DNA from 3 places in the Alicycliphilus denitrificans K601 genome. Region 1 is predicted to be linked to each of the others. Evidence: predicted binding sites of a transcription regulator. Region 1 holds the regulator's gene; each other region holds the start of a gene.
The links. The regulator LexA, encoded in region 1, represses DNA repair genes until DNA is damaged. The targets are predictions, from matches to a motif close to ACTGTATNNNNATACAGT.
Positions count from the first base shown of each region.

Region 2: ALIDE2_RS12705 (PA0069 family radical SAM protein) is a predicted target of LexA. The motif match lies at 2,545-2,562, and genes of this name have one in related genera.
Region 3: recA (recombinase RecA) is a predicted target of LexA. The motif match lies at 1,784-1,801, and genes of this name have one in related genera.

Region 1 covers NC_015422.1:3,077,081-3,084,464, forward strand. Annotated here, with positions in the region: gene lpxK (tetraacyldisaccharide 4'-kinase) at 1-821, shown strand, start outside; gene ALIDE2_RS14635 (Trm112 family protein) at 835-1,017, shown strand; gene kdsB (3-deoxy-manno-octulosonate cytidylyltransferase) at 1,014-1,799, shown strand; gene adk (adenylate kinase) at 1,898-2,554, shown strand; gene ALIDE2_RS14650 (asparaginase) at 2,627-3,589, opposite strand; gene lexA (transcriptional repressor LexA) at 3,669-4,343, shown strand; gene ALIDE2_RS14660 (hypothetical protein) at 4,498-4,842, shown strand; gene hrpA (ATP-dependent RNA helicase HrpA) at 4,850-7,384, opposite strand, start outside.
Region 2 covers NC_015422.1:2,659,179-2,666,562, reverse strand. Annotated here, with positions in the region: gene ALIDE2_RS12720 (NAD(P)H-dependent flavin oxidoreductase) at 1-616, shown strand, start outside; gene ALIDE2_RS12715 (acyltransferase family protein) at 683-1,840, shown strand; gene rnk (nucleoside diphosphate kinase regulator) at 1,887-2,294, opposite strand; gene ALIDE2_RS12705 (PA0069 family radical SAM protein) at 2,570-3,688, shown strand; gene ALIDE2_RS12700 (LysR family transcriptional regulator) at 3,685-4,572, opposite strand; gene ALIDE2_RS12695 (hypothetical protein) at 4,646-4,825, shown strand; gene fghA (S-formylglutathione hydrolase) at 4,836-5,696, opposite strand; gene ALIDE2_RS12685 (S-(hydroxymethyl)glutathione dehydrogenase/class III alcohol dehydrogenase) at 5,806-6,921, opposite strand; gene ALIDE2_RS12680 (metal/formaldehyde-sensitive transcriptional repressor) at 6,945-7,205, opposite strand; gene gcvP (aminomethyl-transferring glycine dehydrogenase) at 7,364-7,384, opposite strand, start outside.
Region 3 covers NC_015422.1:4,787,414-4,794,797, forward strand. Annotated here, with positions in the region: gene ALIDE2_RS22645 (D-amino acid dehydrogenase) at 1-618, opposite strand, end outside; gene ALIDE2_RS22650 (winged helix-turn-helix transcriptional regulator) at 745-1,257, shown strand; gene ALIDE2_RS22655 (MarR family winged helix-turn-helix transcriptional regulator) at 1,242-1,721, opposite strand; gene recA (recombinase RecA) at 1,868-2,977, shown strand; gene recX (recombination regulator RecX) at 3,058-3,516, shown strand; gene ALIDE2_RS22670 (DUF1631 family protein) at 3,572-5,866, opposite strand; gene secF (protein translocase subunit SecF) at 5,923-6,876, opposite strand; gene secD (protein translocase subunit SecD) at 6,888-7,384, opposite strand, start outside.

The sequences.
Region 1 (7,384 bases):
TCATCGCGGGCGGCGCCGGCAAGACCCCCGTGACCCTGGCCGTGGTGCGCCACCTGCGGGCTGCGGGCTGGCGCCCGGGCGTCATCTCGCGCGGCTACGGGCGCGCCACCGGTGATTGCCGCGAGGTGCTGCCCACGGCCAGCGCCGCCGAGGCGGGCGACGAGCCGCTGCTGATCGCGCGCGCGGCCGGCGTGCCGGTCTTCGTGGCACGCCGGCGCGCGGACGCCGGCCGCGCGCTGCTGGTCGCCCACCCCGCCACAGACATCATCGTCTGCGACGACGGCCTGCAGCACCTGGCGCTGGCGCGCGACGTGGAGGTCTGCGTCTTCAACGACGAAGGCGTGGGCAACGGCTGGCTGCTGCCCGCCGGCCCCCTGCGCGAGCCCTGGCCGCGCGCCGTCGATCTCGTGCTGCACGCCGGCCCCGCGCCCGGCGGGCCCGCGCCGCAGTTCGCGCTGTCGCGCGCCCTGGCGGACCACGCCGTGGACGCCGCGGGCCGGCAGGTGCCGCTGGCGCAGCTGCAGGGCGAGCCCCTGCACGCGCTGGCCGCCATCGCCAGGCCGCAGGACTTCTTTGCCCTGCTGCACGCCAAAGGGCTGAGACCCGCCACCGAAGAGGCGCTGCCCGACCACTACGATTTTTCTAGCTGGAAGTGCCCGCCAGACAAGCACTTGAGGCTGATTTGTACCGAAAAGGACGCCGTCAAGCTCTGGCCCGCGCATCCCGACGCGCTGGCCGTGCCGCTGCGCCTGTCCATCGCCCCCGCCTTCTTCGGCGCACTGGACGCGCGCCTGGCCTCGCTATCATCGCCACCCCATTGAGAGGAGCACCGCCATGGACCCCAAACTGCTTGAACTGCTGGTCTGCCCCGTCACCAAGGGCCCGCTGACCTACGACCGCGAGCGCCAGGAGCTCGTCTCGCGCAGCGCGCGCCTGGCCTACCCCGTGCGCGACGGCATCCCCGTGCTGCTGGAGAACGAGGCCCGCACGCTCACCGACGAGGAGCTGGAGCAGTGAGCGCCGCCGCGCCGTTCACGGTGCTGATCCCGGCGCGCCTGGCCTCCACGCGCCTGCCCGACAAGCCGCTGGCCGACATCGCCGGCCTGCCCATGGTGGTGCACGTGGCGCGCCGCGCCGCGCAAAGCGGCGCCCGGCGCTGCGTGGTCGCGGCCGACGACGCGCGCATCATCGACGCCTGCCTGGCGCACGGCGTGCAGGCCCTGCTGACGCGCGCCGACCACGCGAGCGGCAGCGACCGCCTGGCCGAGGCCTGCGCGCTGCTCGGCCTTGCGGGCGACGACATCGTGGTCAACGTGCAGGGCGACGAGCCGCTCATCGACCCGCGTCTCATCGACGCCGTGGCCGCGCTGCTGCACGCGCGCGCCGACGCCAGCATGGGCACGGCCGCCCACGCCATGGAAAGCGCCGCCGACTTCGCCAACCCCAACGTGGTGAAGGTGGTGCTGGACGCGCAGGGCCTGGCGCACTACTTCAGCCGCGCCCCCATCCCCCATGCGCGCGACCACGCCGCCGGCAGCGCTTGGTGGCGGCAGGGCCGGGGCGTGCCCGCGGGCTTCGCGCCGCTGCGCCACATCGGCATCTACAGCTACCGCGCGGGCTTCCTGCGCCGCTTCCCGGAGCTGCCGCCCGCGCCCACGGAGCAGATCGAGGCGCTGGAGCAGCTGCGCGCGCTGTGGCACGGCCACCGCATTGCCGTGCACGTGGCCGCCAGCGCCCCCGGCGCGGGCGTGGACACGCCGGAGGACCTGGAACGCGTGCGCGCCCTGCTGGCCGCGTAAGCCCGCCAAAAGTATCGCGTGCTATCCTCACCGCCCGCACAAAGGGCACGCTCGCGCCAGCCGTGCCGGCCGATTTTCAAAAACACGAGAGGACATCCATGAGACTGATTCTGCTCGGCGCTCCCGGCGCCGGTAAGGGCACGCAGGCCGCCTTCATCTGCCAGAAATTCGGCATTCCGCAAATCTCGACGGGCGACATGCTGCGCGCCGCCGTCAAGGCCGGCACGCCGCTGGGGCAGCAGGCCAAGGCCGTCATGGACGCGGGCCAACTCGTGAGCGACGACCTGATCATCAACCTCGTGAAGGAGCGCATCGCTGAAGCAGACTGCGCCAAGGGCTTCCTGTTCGACGGCTTCCCGCGCACCATCCCCCAGGCCGACGCCATGAAGGCCGCCGGCGTCAAGCTGGACTACGTGCTGGAGATCGACGTGCCGTTCGACGCCATCATCGAGCGCATGAGCGGGCGCCGCTCGCACCCCGCCTCGGGCCGCACCTACCACGTCAAGTTCAACCCGCCCAAGGTGGAAGGCAAGGACGACGTGACCGGCGAGCCCCTGGTGCAGCGCGACGACGACAAGGAAGAAACCGTCAAGAAGCGCCTGCAGGTCTACAGCGACCAGACGCGCCCGCTGGTGGACTACTACTCCAGTTGGGCCAAGGCCGACCCCGCCAATGCGCCCAAGTACCGCGCCATCAACGGCACGGGCAGCGTGGAGGAGATCACCGAGCGCGCCCTCGCCGCCCTGTCCAGCTGACCGCCCCCTCCGGGCGCATGACGGAAGCCCCGCGCTGCGGGGCTTCTTGCTTTAGAGCGTATTCAAAGCCACTTATGGCGAGCGCATCAGCTCCAGCATCAGGCTGATCCGCGCCTTCACCGGGCTCAGGCCGTCCGCACCTTGCCAGGGCGCATCGTACACGTCCAGCATGCGCCCCTGCGGGCAGCGCAAGGCCACGCGCACCGCGACGCCTGCGGCCACTGCGCGCGCAAGGGCCGCCTCCAGTGCCTTGTGCAGCGTGCCGTTGCCCGTGGCCGCGGCCACGATGCCCCGGGCGCCCTTCTCCACCAGCCAGTCCACCAGGGCGCCGTCGGCGCCCGCATGGCTCGTCACGATCTCCACGCGCGGCCAGGCGGTGGCGCCCAGGGCAGGCAGCAGCGCGGCATGGGACGGCGGCTGCGCCAGCGGGGCGCGCCCATGCGCCCAGCGCACCTGGCCCGCCTCCACCCAGCCCAGGGGCCCGCCGTCGCCCGACGCGAACGCGTCCAGCCGCAGCGGATGCACCTTGCCCACCTCGCGCGCGCCGTGCACCACGCCCGCTGCCACCACCAGCACGCCACGCGCCGACGGGTCTGCGGCCAGGGTCACCGCATCGAGCAGGTTCTGCGGCCCATCGGGCACGAGCGCCGTGGCCGGGCGCATGGCGCAGGTCAACACCACGGGCTTGGCCGCGTCGAGCAGCTCGTGCAGCAGCCAGGCCGTCTCCTCCAGCGTGTCCGTGCCATGCGTGACGACGATGCCAGCCACGGCCGGATCGGCCAGGTGCGCGGCACAGCGCTGCGCCAGGCGCGCCCAGACATCCGCATCCATGTCCTTGCTGTCGATCTGCGCTACCTGCTCGGCCTCCAGCACGCCCCCGGCGGCCTGCGCCAGGCCGGGCACGGCGGCCAGCAGCTGCCGCACGCCGATCTGCGCCGCCGTGTAGCCCACGCTGGCGCCGGCCACGCTGGACGTGCCGGCAATCGTGCCCCCGGTGCCCAGCACCACGATTTTTCTTGTAGCAGCCACTTGCATCCTTTTAGAAACTGTTCAAAAATACAGGTACTGGATTAAAAAACAGTTACCCGCCACCCAACCGCATCGGACTCGCACCATGCTCGACAGCCCCAAGCTCACCGCCCGCCAGCAGCAGATCCTGGATCTGATCCAGACCGCCATCGCGCGCACCGGCGCGCCCCCCACGCGCGCCGAGATCGCGGCCGAGCTGGGCTTCAAGTCCGCCAACGCGGCCGAGGAGCACCTGCAGGCCCTGGCGCGCAAGGGCGTCATCGAGCTGGTGAGCGGCACCTCGCGCGGCATCCGCCTGTGCGGCGAGACCGTGCGCAACATCAACGCCGTGCGCGGCACGCAGTTCAGCCTGCCGATCCCGGGCCTGTCGCAGCTCACGCTGCCGCTGATCGGCCGCGTCGCCGCGGGTTCGCCGATTCTCGCGCAGGAGCATGTGGACCAGACCTACACGGTCGAAGGCAGCCTGTTCGCACACAAGCCCGACTACCTGCTCAAGGTGCGCGGCATGTCCATGCGCGACGCGGGCATCATGGACGGCGACCTGCTGGCCGTGCAGGCCACGCGCGAGGCGCGCAGCGGCCAGATCATCGTGGCCCGCCTGGGCGACGACGTCACCGTCAAGCGCCTGCGCCGCACCGGCAGCGCCATCGAGCTGCTGCCCGAGAACCCCGACTATCCCGTGATCCGCGTCGAGCCCGGCGAGCCCTTCGAGATCGAGGGCCTGGCCGTGGGCCTGATCCGCAACACCATGCTCATGTAGCGTGCACCGGCGCCGCCGCAGGTGGCGGGCGTCTGGCATGCGGCGGCGCGGGCATTGCGCCGGCCGCCCCATGCCAACCCCGCGGATGCGCGCCTTCCTCCTGGCAATCCCGCCTGTGTTCCACCTCCATGCCCTGGCATGCCGGAGTCTTCACATGGGAATCGCCCTCTTCGCTCTCTCCTCGCTCTGCCAACCCCTGCGCCGCATCGCCGGCTCCATGCGCCCGCGCCCCGCGCAGGCCGCGCACCACGGCCTGCCGGGCCACGCGCACGCCATCTACCCGGCCGGCGCACGCGCCAGCAACGACCCGCAGTGCGCGGCCATCAGCGGCCATGGGGTCCCACCAGCCACGGCCGCCAGCGCGGCGCGAGCCCCGGCACCGGCATCGCGCCCCCTGCGCGTGATCCTGAACCGCCACGAGGGCACGGCCTGCCGGCTCGTGATCTCGGGGCGCATGGCCGATGTGTGCGCGGAACTGGACCGCCTGGTCCTGCATTGAGCGGGGGTCAGGACACCAGCTGGAACCACACCTTGTCCAGCCGCTTGGCGCTGACAGGGTACGGCGTGCGCAGCTCCTGCGCGAAGAAGCTCACGCGCAGTTCCTCCAGCATCCAGCGGTATTCCTGCATGCGCGCGTCCTGCTGGCCCTTGCGCTCGGCCATCAGGCGCCAGTAGCGCTGCTCCAGCGGCTGCAGCTCCTTCATCCTGGCGGCGTCGCGCGCCGGGTCGGCGCGGTATTTGTCCAGGCGCACGGTGATCACCTTCAGGTAGCGCGCAAAGTGCTGCAGCTGCGCCCAGGGGGCCTGGGCGATGAAGTCCCTGGGCATCAGGATCTTCAGCTGCCGGGCCGCGTCCTGCGTGGCCTCGGGGGCGTTCTTCGTGTCCTTGATTTTGCGCTGGGCGCTGGCGTATTCCTGCAGGATCACGCCGGCCAGGCGCGCCACCTCGTTGGCGATCAGGGTCAGGCGGCCGCGCCCGTCCTGCACGCGCTGCCTGAACTGCGCCTCGTCCACGGGCAAGGGCTCCTGCAGGAAGGCGCGGTCCATGGCGACGTCGATGATCTGCGCGCGCAACTCTTCCTGCGTGCCCAGGGGCATGTAGGCCACGGCCATCCTCTGCAGGTCGGGGATGTTCTTTTCCAGGTACTTGAGCGCGTCCCGGATCGTGAGGGCGAACAGGCGTCGCAGCCCCAGGCGGTGGCGTGCGGCGGCCACCTCGGGCTCGTCGAAGACCTCGATGGTCACGGCGTCGCCCTGGTCGATCAGGGCCGGGAAGCCGATGAGGGTCTGGCCACCCTGCCGGATCTCCATAAGCTCGGGCAGCTCGCCGAAGTCCCAGGCAGTGTGGCGCCGACCCTGCGGGTGGGCGGGCGGCGCTTTCTTTTCAGGAGCGCCTAGCGCTTGTCCATCCTTTATTTCAGGCTGTTTTTTATCCGATTGTGGCTTGGTCTCAGCGCTGCCAGCTATCTTTAACGAAGCAAGCGCCTGGAAGGCCCCGCGCGCCTTGCCACCCCATTCGGCCTTGAGCGCGGCGAGGTTGCGCCCCTGGCCGAGCTGGCGGCCGTGCTCGTCGGTGATGCGCAGGTTCATGAACAGGTGGGGGCTGAGCATGTCGAGCTTGAAGTCGGCGCGCTTCACGTCGAGCGATGTCTCGTCGCGCACCTGCTTCAGCAGCACGTCCACCAGCCCGCCCTGGTTCCAGCGTTCCTCCTGGATGAAGATCTGCGCCAGCCGCTCGGCGTGTTCCGGCAGGGGCACGAAGCGGCTGCGCGGGCGCTGCGGCAGGCTCTTGAGCAGCGCCTGGATCTTTTCCTTGAGCATGCCGGGCACCAGCCATTCGGCGCGCTCCTCGCTGACCTGGTTGAGCACGAACAGCGGCACCGTCACGGTGATGCCGTCGCGCGCGTCGCCCGGGCTGTGCAGGTAGCTGGCCGAGCAGTCCGCGCCGCCGAGCTTCACGGTCTTGGGGAACTTGTCGGTGGTGATGCCCGCGGCCTCGTGGCGCATGAGCTCGTCGCGCGACAGCACCAGCAGGCCCGGCTGCTCCTTGCCGGCGGGGCGGAACCACTTGTCGAAGGTCGCGCCGCTGTAGACCCCCTCGGGGATGTGCTGGTCGTAGAAGGCGTAGATCAGGTCGTCGTCCACGAGCACGTCCTGGCGCCGGCTCTTGTGCTCCAGGTCCTCGACCTTGCGTATGGTCCTGAGGTTGGCCGCGAGGAAGGGCCAACGCGTCTCCCACTCGCCCTCGACCAGGGCGCGGCGGATGAACATCTGCCGCGCCTCCACCGGATCGACGCGGCCATAGCTCACGCCCCGGTTGTTGTAGACCACCAGGCCGTAGAGCGTGGCGCGCTCGTAGGCGACCACGTCGGCCTGCTTCTTGGACCAGTGCGGATCGAGCAGCTGCTTCCTCAAGAGATGGCCGCCGACTTCCTCCAGCCACTGCGGTTCGATGGCGGCGATGCCGCGCCCGTACAGGCGTGAGGTCTCCACCTGTTCGGCGGCGACGATCCAGCGTCCCGGCTTCTTCGACAGGTGCGCGCCCGGGTGCGGGTGGAACCGGATGCCGTGCGCGCCCAGGTAGGCCTCGCTCTCCTCGCCCTTGAAGCCGATGTTGCCCAGCAGGCCCGAGAGCATGGACAGGTGAATGGCCTCGTAGCCGGCGGGCTGGGCGTTGGGCTGCCACTGGTGCTCCCTGACCACGGTCAGCAGCTGCGAATGGATGTCGCGCCACTCGCGCACGCGGCGGATGTTCAAGAAGTTCTGGCGCAGCAGCTGCTCCCACTGGCGGTTGCTGAGCTTGTGCGTGTCGCCGCTGCCCTCTCCCGCCTGCGGGAGAGGGTGCGCCCCGGCCCTTTTACCGACCGGAAGGAACGCCTGGTTGCGCGCGGGCGCCGCGCCCGCTGCCTGCGCCGCCATCTCCTTGCGGCTCGTCGCCACCGCCTTGCCGCCGCGCGCGTCCGCGAGCCAGTGCCACAGCCGCAGGTAGCCGGAGAACTCGCTCTTCTCGTCGTCGAACTTCGCGTGCGCCTGGTCGGCCTG
Region 2 (7,384 bases), 420 kb from region 1:
GGACGTGAACCAGGCCGTGCACGGCTGGGGCGGCATCGTGCTGCACGACATCATCAACAACAAGTTCGCGCGCAAGGCCATCGAGAAGGGCGCCGACGGCCTGATCGCCGTGGCCGCTGGCGCCGGCGGCCACGCGGGCGTGAAGAGCCCGTTTGCGCTGGTGCAGGAGATTCGCCAATGGTTCGACGGCCCGCTCGCGCTGTCGGGCTCCATCGCCTCGGGCGGCGCCATCCTGGCGGCGCAGGCGGCAGGGGCGGACTTCGCCTACATCGGCTCGGCCTTCATCGCCACGCACGAGGCGCGCGCGGTGGACGCCTACAAGCAGGCCATCGTCGAGGGCACCAGCGACGACATCGTCTACAGCAACTTGTTCACGGGCGTGCACGGCAATTACCTCGCCCCTTCGATCCGCGCGGCGGGGCTGGATCCGGACAAGCTGCCCGAGTCCGACCCGAGCAAGATGAACTTCGGTGGCGACGCCAAGAAGGCCTGGAAGGACATCTGGGGCTGCGGGCAGGGCATCGGCAGCATCACCGCGGTGGTGCCGGCGGCCGAGCTCATCGCGCGCCTGCGCCGCGAATACCAGGAGGCGCGTCAACGCCTGGCGCTGGGCTGACGTTGACTATGGAGGGCCGGGCATCGCCGGCCCCGCATTCCGATTGCATCGGACCCCCACCGCCCCATGACCCAGGTTCACCGCAGCGCCCTGATCGATTGCACCAAGGGGCTGGCCTGCGCCGCCATCGTCTGGCACCACCTGGCGTTCTACGGCCCCATGTCCGACGTGGCGCGCCAAGCCATGCCGGAGGTGATCGACTGGCTCGGCGAATACGCGCGCATGGCCGTGCAGGTGTTCCTGGTGCTCGGCGGCTTCCTGGCTGCGGCCAGCCTGGCGCCCCGGGGGCATGCGCGCTTCGATGACCCCTGGCCCCGCAACGCGCGGCGCTTCGTGCGCCTCGTGGTGCCCTACACCGTGGCGCTGGTGGTGGCCATCGTGGTGCAGGCGGCCGTGCGGCCGTGGTTCGACCATCCATCGGTCTCGGAAGACCCCACCCTGTGGCAGCTGCTGGCCCATGCCCTGCTGCTGCACGGCGTGCTCGGCGAGGAGTCGCTCTCGGCCGGCGTGTGGTACGTCGCCATCGACTTCCAGCTGTTCGCGTTGACCACCCTGCTGCTGGCCGGCGTGACCAGGCTGGCCGCGACGCTGCGCATGCGCTGGGGCGGCCGCGCGTTGGCGCGCTGCTGGCCCTGGGCGATGAGCGGTGGGCAGGCCCTGGTGCTGGCCGGCGTGGCGGCGTCGCTGCTGCACTTCAACCTGGACGCGCAGTGGGACGTGTGGGCCGTGTACTTCTTCGGCGCCTACGGGCTCGGCATGCTGGCCTGCTGGGCCGTGCAATCGCCCCGGGCCGTGGGCGCCTGGAGCTGGGCAATGCTCATGGCGGCCCTGGTGCTGGCGGCGCTCACGCTGGAATGGCGGCCGCGCATAGCCCTGGCCGGCGCCACGGCGCTGGCGTTGGTGGCGACCATGCGCACGCCCGCCCTGGCGCGCTGGACGGGCTGGGCGCCGCTCAACCGGCTGGGGCGGATCTCGTACTCGGTCTTCCTCGTGCACTTCTCGGTGTGCCTGCTCGTCAACGCCGTGGAAAGCCATTTCTGGCCGCAGTCCATTGCAGCGGCCGAGGCGGGCATGGTGCTGGCGTTCGCCCTGTCCATTGCCGCGGGCCATCTGCTGTATGAGCGCGTGGAGCGCCATGTGCCCACCTGGCAGGCGGCGCTGCGCTGGCAGGCAGGGCTCGTGGGCACGGGCCTGCTGGCGGCCCTGCTGGCCGGCCTCAAGTAAAAAGGCAGCCGCGCGGGCTGCCTTGGCGGCCGGGTGGGAGTGTTGCTCAGCGGTGCAGTTCGCCCGCGTTCTCGGGCTGGAATTCGATGCCGTCCACGCGCACCGTGACCTGCCCCGTGGGGCTGGGCATCTGGAACTCGTCGCCCACGGCGAGGCCCAGCAGCGCGATACCCACCGGCGCGAAGATCGACACCTTGTCGCCGGAGCCGTCCATCTCCTTGGGGTAGACCAGCGTCAGCGTATTGGTCTTGCCGGACTCCAGCATGGTGAAGCGCACGGTGGAGTTCATGGTCACCACGTTGGGCGGCATGTCTTTGGGGTCGAACACGTCGGCGCGGTCGAGCTCCGCCTCCAGCGCGTCGCGGCCGGGAAACGGCGCCGTCTGCTTCTCCAGCAGGGCTTCTATGCGCTCCATGTCCAGGGACGACAGGATGATGTGGGGTTTGCGCTGCATGGTAGGACTCCCTTGGCTAGGTGGTGGCCGCCTGCGGTGCGGCGGCGATGCTCAAACGGACAAAAGCCCGGGCAACGGGGTTGTCCGGGCCAAGGCATGTTTCTGGAGCACCATCTTGGTGCGATGCAGCATTGTGCGGCGCGGACCAGGCTTTGCCAAGTGATCTCGCACGCGACCGGTGTGAATTACGCGGCATTTGCCAGAAGGGCGGAAATCGCTTAGGGCCTATTCTTGCAAATATAGCTGTATAGCTGTATATTTGTACAGTTATCAACATGCATGAAGACGGCATCCTTACGCTTCCCCTGCAGGCCATCAAGGGGCGCGGCGCGGCGAGCCGCATGGTGCACCGGTTCGCCCGCGACGCGCGTGATGCCTTCGACGACGGCTGGGATGCCCAGGCCGACGGCGCCGGGCCCGCGGCCGCGCCGCGCACACAGGTGATCTGGGAGGACGCGCGCAGCGCCCTGTGCTCCAACGACTCGCCCGACATCTTCTTCGAGCAGTCCGTGAACCCCTACCGCGGCTGCGAGCATGGCTGCGTGTACTGCTATGCGCGGCCCACGCACAGCTATCTCGGCCTCTCGCCGGGGCTGGACTTCGAGACCCGCATCATCGCCAAGCGCAACATTGCCGCGCTGCTGCGCGCCGAGCTGGCGCGTGCGGGCCACCGGCCGTCCGTCGTCAACATCGGCTCGGCCACCGACTGCTACCAGCCCGTGGAGCGCGAGCTGCTTCTGACGCGCGCGGTGATCGAGGTGATGCGCGATGCGCGCCACCCGTTCGCGCTGGTCACCAAGAGCAGCGGCGTGGAGCGCGACCTGGACCTGCTGGCCCCGCTGGCGCGCGAGCGGCTCGCCATGGCCTGCGTGACCATCACCACGCTGGACGCGGCCCTGGCGCGCGTGCTGGAGCCGCGCGCCGCCGCGCCGCACCGGCGGCTGCGCACCATACGGACCCTGGCCGAAGCCGGCGTGCCCGTGGGCGTGAGCGTGGCGCCGCAGATCCCGTTCATCACCGAGGACATGGAGCAGGTGCTGGCTGCCGCGCGCGACGCGGGCGCCACCTCGGCCTTCTACACCGTGATTCGCCTGCCGTGGGAGCTCAACCCGCTGATGCGCGAATGGCTGCAACTGCACTACCCACAGCGCGCCGAGCGCGTGCTGGCGCGCATACAGGATCTGCACGGCATCGCCGAGGCCGACCGGCGCGCCGGCAAGGCCTACGACAGCCGCCGCGGCACCCGCATGAAAGGCACGGGCCTGTGGGCCGACCTGCTGCGCCAGCGCTTCGAGAAGGCCTGCGCGCGCCTGGGCCTGAACCGCCAGCGCACCGCGCTGGACCTGTCGCAGTACCGCCCGGCGCTGGCGCGCGGCCAGGGCGTGCTGTTCTAGCCGGCGAAGTCGGCCAGCACCTGCAGCACGCTGGATACGGCCCGGCCGGGTTCCGGCGAATACCGGTGCGCCACGGCCATGGGCCGCATCAGCGGGGGGTGCAGATGGCGTATCTGCACGTCTGGCGAGTGCTGCTCGTCCTTGACCTCCTCCAGCGGCAGGATGGCGGCGCTCTGGCTGGCCGCGGCCAGGCTCTTGAGCGCGCCGGGGTAGCTCAGGGCCAGATAGGGGCGCGGATTGAACCCGGCCTGGCCGAACCACGCGGCGATGAGGCCGTGCATCTGCGTCGCGGGGGCGAAGGACGCCCAGCGGCGCCCCGCAAGCCATTCGGGCGTCACCAGTTCCGGCGCGCCCCAGGACGCGGGGAGGAGCGCAACCATCAAGTCGTTGCGCCAGGGTGTCAGGCGGATTCCCGCGACCGCCGGCTGGGGGCTGGCGACGATGCCGATGTCGAGCGTGTCGGCTTTCAGGCGCAGCATGGCGTCGGCCGATCCCACAGCCTCCAGCCTGACCTCCACCCCCGGGCTTTGCCGGCTCAGCGCTTCGAGCATCATGGGTAGCAGCCGGGTGCTGACGCCGGCCGAGACGCCCACCTTCACGAGGCCATCGAGCCCCGTGGCGCGGCGCCGGACCAGCTCGACCAGATCGTCGCTGGCCGCCAGCAGCTTGCGTCCTTCCTCCACCAGCGCCTTACCGGCCTGCGTCAGTTCAGCCTGCCGCCTGCCGCGCACGACGAGATCTGCCTGCAGGCGCGACTCCAGCTCCTTGATGTGCAGGCTGACGGTGGGCGGCGCGAGGTGCAGCGCCTGCGCGGCGGCGGCGAAGGTGCCCAGGTCCGCGATGGCGATCAGCGTCTGCAACTGGTCGAGGTTGAGGTTGCGCATCAGGATTTATGAATCCTCAATTCATTCAATTCAACTTTACAGATGGTACGGCAGGCGTGAGCATCGCCCTGCCATGCCTGATGAAACCAAGCCCACGACGACACAGGACGGCCCGCCGCAGGGCGTGCCCGCAGCAGCGCGCTCGCGGGAGGGCGGCCGGATCCGGCAATGGCTGGAGAGAGTGGGCCTGGCCCTGGAGCGGGCCGAGAAGCGCATCATGGACGGCTTCAGGGTGCCGCCCCATGGCGGGTGAAGGCGAAGCTCTACGCCGCCAGCTGCCGGGCGTGGTGGCGCAGGTGGTCGTCCACGAAGCTCTGGATGAAGTAGTAGCCGTGGTCGTAGCCCGCGTGGCGGCGCAGCGTGAGCGGCTGGCCCACGGACGCGCAGGCGGCCTCGAACAGGTGCGGGTGCAGCTGCTCGGCCAGGAATTTGTCGGCCAGGCCCTGGTCGATGAGGATGCCCGCGGGGTAGGGTGCGGCGGCCTGGCTGTGCATGAGCGCGGTGGCGTCGTGCGCGGCCCAGGCCGCGCGGTCGGCGCCCAGGTAGCCGCCGAAGGCCTTCTCGCCCCAGGGGCAGCGCGTGGGCGCGCAGATGGGGGCGAAGGCCGACAGGCTCCTGAATCGGCCCGGGTGGCGTAGCGCCAGCGTGAGCGCGCCGTGGCCACCCATGCTGTGGCCGAAGATGCCCAGCCGCACGGCGTCCACGGGCAGGGTGGCGGCAACGAGCGGCAGCAGCTCCCGCAGCAGCCAGCTTTCCATGCGCCAGTGCGCGGCCCAGGGGGCCTGCGTGGCGTCCAGGTAGAAGCCCGCGCCCTCGCCGAAGTCCCAGGCGTCGGCCTCGCCCGCCACGCCCGCGCCGCGCGGGCTGGTGTCGGGCGCGATCAGCGCCAGGCCCAGCTCGGCCGCCAGGCGCTGGGCGCCGGCCTTGACCATGAAGGTTTCCTCGGTGCAGGTCAGGCCTGCCAGGTAGAGCAGGGCGGGCGCGGCGTCGCCCGCCAGGGCGCGGGGCGGCAGGTAGACGGAGAACTGCATGGGCAGGCCGATCTCGCGCGACGCGTGGCGGTAGAAGCGCTGCTCGCCGCCGAAGCAGGCGTGGCTCGACAGCAGTTCGATGGCAGTGGACATGGGGTTCAAGCTCCTGTTTCGATAGTTGCCGACGCAATATGGCAAACGGCTTCAGGCAGGAAAGTGCCTGGAGCCATTGGCTGGCAAGCGCCGGGCGCTCCTGTTTTCGTCAGTCCGCGTAGTGGACCACCGAGCGGATGGACTTGCCCTCGTGCATCAGGTCAAAGGCTAGGTTGATGTCCGTGAGGCCCATGGTGTGCGTCACGAAGGGCTTGAGCTGGATCTTGCCGGCCATGGCGTCCTCGACCATGTCGGGCAACTCGCTGCGGCCCTTGACGCCGCCGAAGGCCGTGCCCAGCCAGCGACGGCCGGTGACGAGCTGGAACGGGCGGGTACTGATCTCCTGGCCCGCGCCGGCCACGCCGATGATGACGCTCTGGCCCCAGCCGCGGTGCGCGCATTCGAGCGCCGCGCGCATGACCTGGACGTTGCCTATGCACTCGAAGCTGTGGTCCACGCCCCAGCCGGTCATCTCCACGATCACCTGCTGGATGGGCTTGTCGAAGTCCTTGGGGTTCACGCAATCGGTGGCGCCGAAGGTGCGCGCAAGGTCGAACTTGGCCCGATTGGTGTCGACGGCGATGATGCGCCCGGCCTTGGCCAGCTTCGCGCCCTGGATCACGGCCAGGCCTATGCCGCCCAGGCCGAAGACGGCCACGGTGTCGCCCTCCTGCACCTTGGCGGTGTTCTTCACGGCGCCCAGGCCCGTGGTCACGCCGCAGCCCAGCAGGCACACCTGCTCGGGGTTGGCCTGGGGGTTGACCTTGGCGAGCGACACCTCGGCTACCACGGTGTATTCGCTGAAGGTGCTGCAGCCCATGTAGTGGTAGACGGGCTGGCCGTTGTACGAGAAGCGCGTGGTGCCGTCGGGCATCACGCCCTTGCCCTGGGTGGCGCGCACGGCCACGCACAGGTTGGTCTTGCCGCTCTTGCAGAACAGACATTCGCCGCACTCGGCGGTGTACAGCGGGATCACGTGGTCGCCGGGCTTCACGCTGGTCACGCCTTCGCCGCACTCGACGACGATGCCGGCGCCCTCATGGCCCAGCACGGCGGGGAAGATGCCTTCGGGGTCGTCGCCGCTCAGGGTGAAGGCGTCGGTGTGGCACACGCCCGTGTGGGTGATCCGGATGAGCACCTCGCCCTTCTTCGGCGGGGCGACGTCGATCTCGACGATCGTGAGGGGTTCTCCGGCTTTGAAGGCAACGGCGGCGCGGGATTTCATGGCAGGGCTCCTTTGGGGACGGGTTATTTCAGGTACGAGCGCAGCAGGGCCCGCATCTCCTCGACGGCCTGGGGCGAGGGCTGCTGCGCCAGCGTCTCGCGCACGTGGCTGTCGAGCAGGTCGGCCATCAGCCCGTGCACGGCGCCGCGCATGGCGGCCAGCTGCTGCAGGATGGGCGCACAGTCGCTGCCCGCCTCCACGGCGCGCTCCAGCGCCTCGGCCTGGCCGCGGATGCGGCGCAGGCGGGTGATGGCGCGCTGCTTGTCTTCGGCGGTGTGGGGCATACGGGATGTGACTTGGTGTACTGGGGGCTAGTATAAAAGCACAGCCCCCAATATAACTGCGGTGGACTGCATAAAAATCATTCTACTGGGGGGTAGTATATTGCTCGCCCGAAAAAAAGGCCCGTTTCCGGGCCTTCGTCGCGGGGTGCGCGCGGTGTTCAGGCCGGCTCGCCCACGGG
Region 3 (7,384 bases), 1.7 Mb from region 1:
GGCATTGGTGAACAGGTAGCAGTCGCCGGTCTCGTCCTGCGGCAGGCGCAGGCCGCCGGCGATCGTGGCGCGGGCCTGCGCCAGCGCGGGCTCGGCCTGGCAGACGCCCTTGGCATCGAGCAGCTCGTAGGCGATGCCGCATTCCTTGAGCACGCTGATGTCGCGCCCGGCCTGATCGACCTGTTTCTGCGAGCGGAACAGCTGCAGCGTGCCGGCCTGGCGCCCTTCGTACTGGATGCCGGTGTCGCGGCGCAGCTCCTGCAGGCATTCGCGGCTGTAGTTGGACAGGCGCAGCATGCGCTCCTTGTTCACCGCGTAGCGCTCGGCCGAGCAGTTGCGCAGCATCTGGGCCATCCAGCGCAGCTGGAACAGGCTGCCGTCGGGGCGGATGGACAGCGGCGCGTGCTTCTCGAACATCCACTTGAGGGCCTTCGTGGGAATGCCGGGCGCGCCCCAGGGCGTGGAGTAGCCAAACGAGACCTGGCCCGCGTTGGCGAAGCTGGTGTCGAGCGCCGGGCCGTCCTGGCGGTCGATGACCGTGACGTCGGCGCCCGCACGGGCCAGGTAGTAAGCGGTGGCCACGCCCACCACGCCAGAGCCAAGTACGATGACTTTCACGTTCAGTCTCCAATGTTCGGTTAATGAGCGTGACTTTATGGATTTCCATGCTAATCTTTTGCTGAAATCAACACACGAAACAGCAATGTTTGCTGTTTCGATCGTCAACTTCCCTCTCCTGCAGCAATGTCTGAGCTCGACTCCATAGACCTGCGCATCCTCGACCTCCTGCAGCAGGACGGACGCCTGACCATGACCGAACTGGGCGAGCGCGTGGGCCTGTCCACGTCGCCGTGCTCGCAGCGCGTCAAGCGCCTGGAGGCCCAGGGCGTGATCACGGGCTACCACGCGCGCGTGAGCCCGGCGGCGCTGGGCAAGAACCTGCTGGTCTTCGTGGAAATCACCCTGGCGCAGAAGTCCGAGCAGATCTTCAAGAAAGTGCGCGACGAGCTGCAGAACATGCCCGAGGTGCTGGAATGCCACCTGATCTCGGGCAGCTTCGACTACCTGGTCAAGGCGCGCCTGGCCGGCATGTCCGAATACCGGCACCTGCTGGGCTCCATTCTGCAGCAGATGCCCGTGCCGGCGCAGTCCAACAGCTACGTGGTGATGGAAGAGGTCAAGGAGAGCTTCGTGGTCCCGGTCGATCGCGGCCGGGGGCGTGCGCGGGGCGCGGGCTCCGGTCAGCCGTTGGCGTAGGCCTCCAGCCCCAGGGCCACGACGGTGGCCACCTCGCTGCCCACCTCGGCGCGGAACTCGGCCTCGGCCTGCGCCACCGCGCCGCGAAAGGCCTCCAGCCACGCCAGCCCCGTGGGCGTGAAGCGCACCAGCCGGGCGCGCGCATCGTGCGGGTCGGCCTCGCGCGTGACCAGGCCCCAGGCCTCGCACTGGTCCACCAGGCTGGCCATGGACTGCTTGGCCATGCCGGCGCGCTCGGCCAGGTCGGTCAGGCGGTCGCCGTTCAATGAGAGGTGGCGCGTGATGTGGACGTGCGCGGCGCTCACCTGCTCGCGCGCGGCCAGGTTGGACAGCGCCAGCGGTACCTGCACGTCGCGCGCCATGAGCTGCAGCACGCGCGCGTCGAAGCGCCGCAGGGCATGGCCCAGCAGGCGGCCCAGGTGCGCCTGGCGCCAGCGGTCGTCGGAGGATGGTGTCTCGCCCATGCCCTATTGTCAGCCAAACTGACCAATATATCCTTTGCGAACCGCATCAACGCCCATAAACTACTGTTCACACATCCAGCCTGTTGTTCGAAACAGTGGGCCAGCAGAACCCGACGATCCACCCTGATTTCCCGCAAGGAGCCCCCATGGACACCATCGCCAAGACCAACCCCGCCGCCAACAGCGAAAAGGCCAAGGCCCTGCAGGCCGCGCTGGCCCAGATCGAGAAGCAGTTCGGCAAGGGCACCATCATGCGCCTGGGCGAGGGCGAGGCCATCGAGGACATCCAGGTCGTCTCCACCGGCTCGCTGGGCCTGGACATCGCCCTGGGCGTGGGCGGCCTGCCGCGCGGGCGCGTGGTCGAGATCTACGGCCCCGAGTCCTCGGGCAAGACCACGCTCACGCTGCAGGTCATCGCCGAGATGCAAAAGCTCGGCGGCACCTGCGCCTTCATCGACGCCGAGCACGCGCTCGACACCGCCTACGCGCAGAAGCTCGGCGTCAACATCAACGACATCCTGATCAGCCAGCCCGACACCGGCGAGCAGGCGCTGGAGATCGTGGACAGCCTGGTGCGCTCGGGCGCGGTGGACCTGATCGTGGTGGACTCGGTCGCCGCCCTGGTGCCGAAGGCCGAGATCGAGGGCGAGATGGGCGACGCCCTGCCCGGCCTGCAGGCGCGCCTGATGAGCCAGGCGCTGCGCAAGCTCACCGCCACCATCAAGAAGACCAACTGCATGGTCATCTTCATCAACCAGATCCGCATGAAGATCGGCGTCATGTTCGGCAGCCCCGAGACGACGACGGGCGGCAACGCGCTGAAGTTCTACGCCTCGGTGCGCCTGGACATCCGCCGCACCGGCACCATCAAGAAGGGCGACGAGGCCATCGGCAACGAGACCAAGGTGAAGGTGGTCAAGAACAAGGTCTCGCCCCCGTTCAAGACGGCCGAGTTCGACATCCTGTTCGGCGAGGGCATCTCGCGCGAGGGCGAGATCATCGACATGGGCGTGAACGCGCGCATCCTGGAGAAAAGCGGCGCCTGGTACGCCTACAACGGCGAGAAGATCGGCCAGGGCCGCGACAACGCGCGCGAATTCCTGCGCGAGAACCCCGACCTGGCGCGCGAGATCGAGAACAAGGTGCGCGAGGGCCTGGGCATCGCCCTGCTGCCCGGCGCCACCGCGGCCCAGGCGCCCGAGGACAAGCCCGCGCGCGGCAAGAAGAGCGAAAAGGCCGCCGGCGCCGAGGCCTGAACGGCACCCGGCGTTTGCGGCAGAAATGGCCTCTGACGCCTGTCCATCAAGCGCCAGCAGCTATTTTTCATAGAGCACTCATGGGATTCGCCAGGCTCTCGCTCAAGGCCCGCGCGCTGCGCCTGCTGGCGCAGCGCGAGCATTCGCGCAGCGAGCTGCAGGCCAAGCTGGCGCGCCACGTGCAAGAGGGCGAGGATCTCGCCGCGCTGCTCGACGAGTTGCAGGCCCGGGGCTTCATCGACGCCGCCCGCGTGGCCGAGTCCGTGGTGCACCGCCGCGCCGCGCGCTTGGGCGCCCAGCGCGTGGCGCAGGAGCTGCGCCGCAAGGGCCTGGACGAAGACCTCGTGCGCGCTACCGCCGCGCAGCTGGCCGGCACCGAGCTGGAACGCGCGCGCGCCGTGTGGCGCCAGCGCTATGGCGGCGCGCCCGCCGCCGCGACGCCGCAGGAGCGCGCGCGCCAGATCCGCTTCCTGGCCGCGCGCGGCTTTGCCGCCGACGTGGTGCGCCGCGTGGTGCAAGGCGGCGAGGATGATGAATAAAAACGGCATCCAGCGCTTGCCAGACAAGCGCAAGCAGCTCCACTTTCAATAGCAATTACTCGAACAGGCGCTCGGGATTGGCGTCGATCTTGGTGAGCGCATCACGCGTGGCGCGCAGCGTGAGGCTTTCCTCCTCCTGCGCCGTCAGCAGGCCCGCCTGCAGGTAGGCCCCCAGGCGCTTGAGCTGCACCAGGTAGCTGCTGCCATCCATGGCCGCGAACAGGTGCAGCTGCTTGCGCTGGCTGTGCCACACGTACTGGACCTGGGCCGATGCGCCGTTGTGGTCAAGCGTGAACCAGACGCCCAGCGGCAGCTGCTGCGCCCAGGCGACCATGTCCTCCTGCACGGGCGCGCCGTTGTCGGCAATGACGTGGATGGACGAGGCGTCTATGCCCAGCAGCAGCTCGATGTTGTCCGCGCTCAGCGGCATGTCGCCCAGCGTCTCGTCGCTGATGAAGTCTTCCAGGTTGGCCAGGCGCTTGACCATGGCGTCGATGTGCTCCTGCGAAATGGACGCCGTCTTGGACAGGAAGGCATCGGCCAGCGTGTCGGTCAGCAGCTTGATCTGCGCGTCCTGCTGCGCCCCCGTCACGCCGATCAGCGCCAGCCCCTGGCGCAGGCATTGCAGCAGCGCGGGCAGCTGCTGGATGACCTTGGCGCGCTCGGCGCGGTGCGGCTTGGCGCTGGCGGCCCATACCAGGTCGGCCGCGGCGCGCTTGTAGGCGGCCGTGTCGGCGTGCTGCGGGCCGTCGCGCACGGCCGAAACGGCCAGCACCTCGGCCCAGGTCTTGAACAGGAAGTCGCGGATCTCGTCGCGCACCGGCATGTCCTTGAGCAGGGCGCGCAGTTCGATGGTGTACTGGATCGCCAGCGTCTCGCGCTGCTCCACCTGCTGGGCCACGCTGACGATGCGCGAAGTGGCCTGGCGCTCGGTCAGGAAGCGGGCGAGGAATTTCTCGAACTCCCCGTGCACCAGCTCGAACACGCGCTTGCCGGTCTCGGGATACTGCTCGATGACCTGCACGATGCGGCGGATCTCCGCCTCCAGCGCCGTGCCGCTGATGGCGCTGGCGTCGAAGCCCAGCACGCAGCTGCCCATGCGGTCGATCAGCTGGCGCGCGGGGTGGGTGAGGTTGCTGAAGAACTCGGGCTCGGCCAGGGCCACGCGCAGCACCGGCACCTGCAGGCGCGCGAACCACACGCGCACCGCGGGCGGGATGCGGTCTTCGCTCAGGATGCTCTGGAACATCAGCGCCACCACCTCGATGATGGCCTTCTCGCCGGCCGTGCTGGCCTTCTTCTTGAACTCGGCCGCGCGCTCGCGCACCACGTTGGTGACATGCACCACCGCCTGCGGGCTGTAGTCCTCCACCAGGGTGGCCATGCCGCTGTAGTAGAGGTCGGCCTCCACGCGCTCGGCCGACAGCGCGTGCACCAGCGCCGCGGATGCGGGCTGCGGCTGCACCATGTCGTACGCCACGACGGGCTGGGTCAGCAGGCGGCGCAGCTGCATCAGCACGCCCTGGGCGCGCTGGCGCGCCCGCACCAGGGGGCTGCCCGATCCGGCGGCTGCCGCCACCGTGTGCGGGAAGGGGGTCACGTGCGGCGGCGGCAGCCCCTGCGCGGCCGAATGCGCCGCCAGGCCCGCGCCGCCCGATTCCGGGCCCAGCGCGCCGGCGCGGCTCACCCCCGTGGCCGTGCTGCGGCGCACGCGCGCGCGCAGGTCGTTCGGCACGGCCACGCCCTGCTCATCATAGAGCTTGAGCAGCGCCTGGTACTGCGCCAGCGCCAGGTTGGCGAGCTCGCGCTGCAGGGGGTCGAGCACCAGCTGCAGGTCGTCGCGCTTGAGGCCGGCCTCCAGCCATTGCTCCACGAGCCGCAGGCACTGGGCCTCGGGGCGCAGGATGTCGCTGCTGGCGAGCTCGCGGCCCTCCAGGTGCTGGGTGCGCTGGCGCACGGCATCGAAGGGCGCGCCCACCTGCTCGGCCACGGTGAGCGCCATGCGCGAGGCCAGGATCCTGTTCTCGACCTCGTCGTCGCCGACCAGCGCCAGCCCGTCGGACATGGGCATGGCCGCCGTCCGCCCGGGGGCGCTCTGCTGCGCCAGGCCCCCGCGCCAGCCGCGCACCATGAGCTCCACCCAGGCCTTGTGGCGGGTCTGGTAGCCCATCCAGGCGTCGCGTCGCAGCTGCATGTCGCGCACCGTGCCCGTGCGGCCCATGAGCTCGGTCAGGAAATCGAGGAGCTTCTTGTCCAGCGCCGGCAGGCCGGCGCACAGCCCATCCACGAAGCGTTGACGGGCCAGCTGGGCCAGGCGCCGGTGGGCGGTGGAGGGCGGTGAGATGTCCATAGACCTCCGATATTAGCGGTAGCGCATATGCATCCACCCGGACGGCGGGCGTCAGATCACACAACGGCTCCCGAGTTGGGGTCGTTGGGGTCTTCCTCCTTGCGCGCGGAGGCCTTGACCAGATCCTCGCGCTTGACGCCCAGCCACATGGCGATGGCCGCGGCCACGAACACCGAGGAATAGATGCCGAATAGGATGCCGATGGTCAGCGCCAGCGCGAAGTAGTGCAGGCTGGGGCCGCCGAAGAAGAACATCGAGAGCACCATGGCCTCGGTCGAGGCGTGGGTGATGATGGTGCGGCTCATCGTCGAGGTGATGGCGTGGTCGATCACCTCGTGCGTATTGAGCTTGCGGAACTTGCGGAAGGCCTCGCGGATCCGGTCGAAGATCACGACCGACTCGTTGACCGAGTAGCCCAGCACCGCCAGCACGCCCGCGAGCACCGAGAGCGAGAACTCCCACTGGAAGAACGCGAAGAAGCCCAGGATGATGACCACGTCGTGCAGGTTGGCGATGATGGCCGCGACGCCGAACTTCCACTCGAAGCGCAGGGCCAGGTAGATCACGATGCCCAGCACCACCATGCCCAGCGCCATGAGGCCGCCGTGCACCAGTTCCTCGCCGACCTGCGGGCCGACGAACTCGGTGCGCCGCAGCGTGACGCCCGGATCCTCGCTCTTGAGCGCGGCCAGCACCTGCTCGCTCTGCTGGGCCGAGGTCACGCCCTTCTGCACGGGCAGGCGGATCATCACGTCGCGCGAGGTGCCGAAGTTCTGCACCACCACGTCGGGATAGCCCAGCGCCGCCACCTTGTCGCGCACCTTGCCGATGTCGGCGGTCTGCGCGTAGGCCACCTCCATGACGGTGCCGCCGGTGAACTCCACCGACAGGTGCAGGCCGCGCGTGACCAGGAAGAATACCGCCAGGGCGAAGGTGATGAAGGACACCGCGTTGAGCACCAACGCGTACTTCATGAACGGGATGTCTTTTTTGATGCGGAAAAATTCCATGATTTTTCCTCCTAGTTACTACGGCCAGCCACGGAGCGCAGCTCGCTCGCGTCCTCGGGCTTCCACACCTGGCCGATGGCCACGCTCTTGAGCTTCTTCTTGCGGCCATACCAGAGGTTGACCAGGCCGCGCGAGAAGAACACGGCCGAGAACATGCTGGTCAGGATGCCGATGCAGTGCACCACGGCGAAGCCGCGCACCGGCCCCGTGCCGAAGGCCAGCAGCGCCAGGCCCGCGATCAGCGTGGTGACGTTGGAGTCCAGGATGGTGGCCCAGGCGCGCTCGTAGCCCGCGGCGATCGCCGCCTGCGGCGCCACGCCCGCGCGCAGTTCCTCGCGGATGCGTTCGTTGATCAGCACGTTGGAGTCGATCGCCACGCCCAGCGCCAGCGCCATGGCGGCGATGCCTGGCAGCGTGAGCGTGGCCTGCAGCATGGACAGCACGGCGATGAGCATCAGCACGTTCACCGAGAGCGCGATGGTGGAGAACACGCCGAACAGCACGTAGT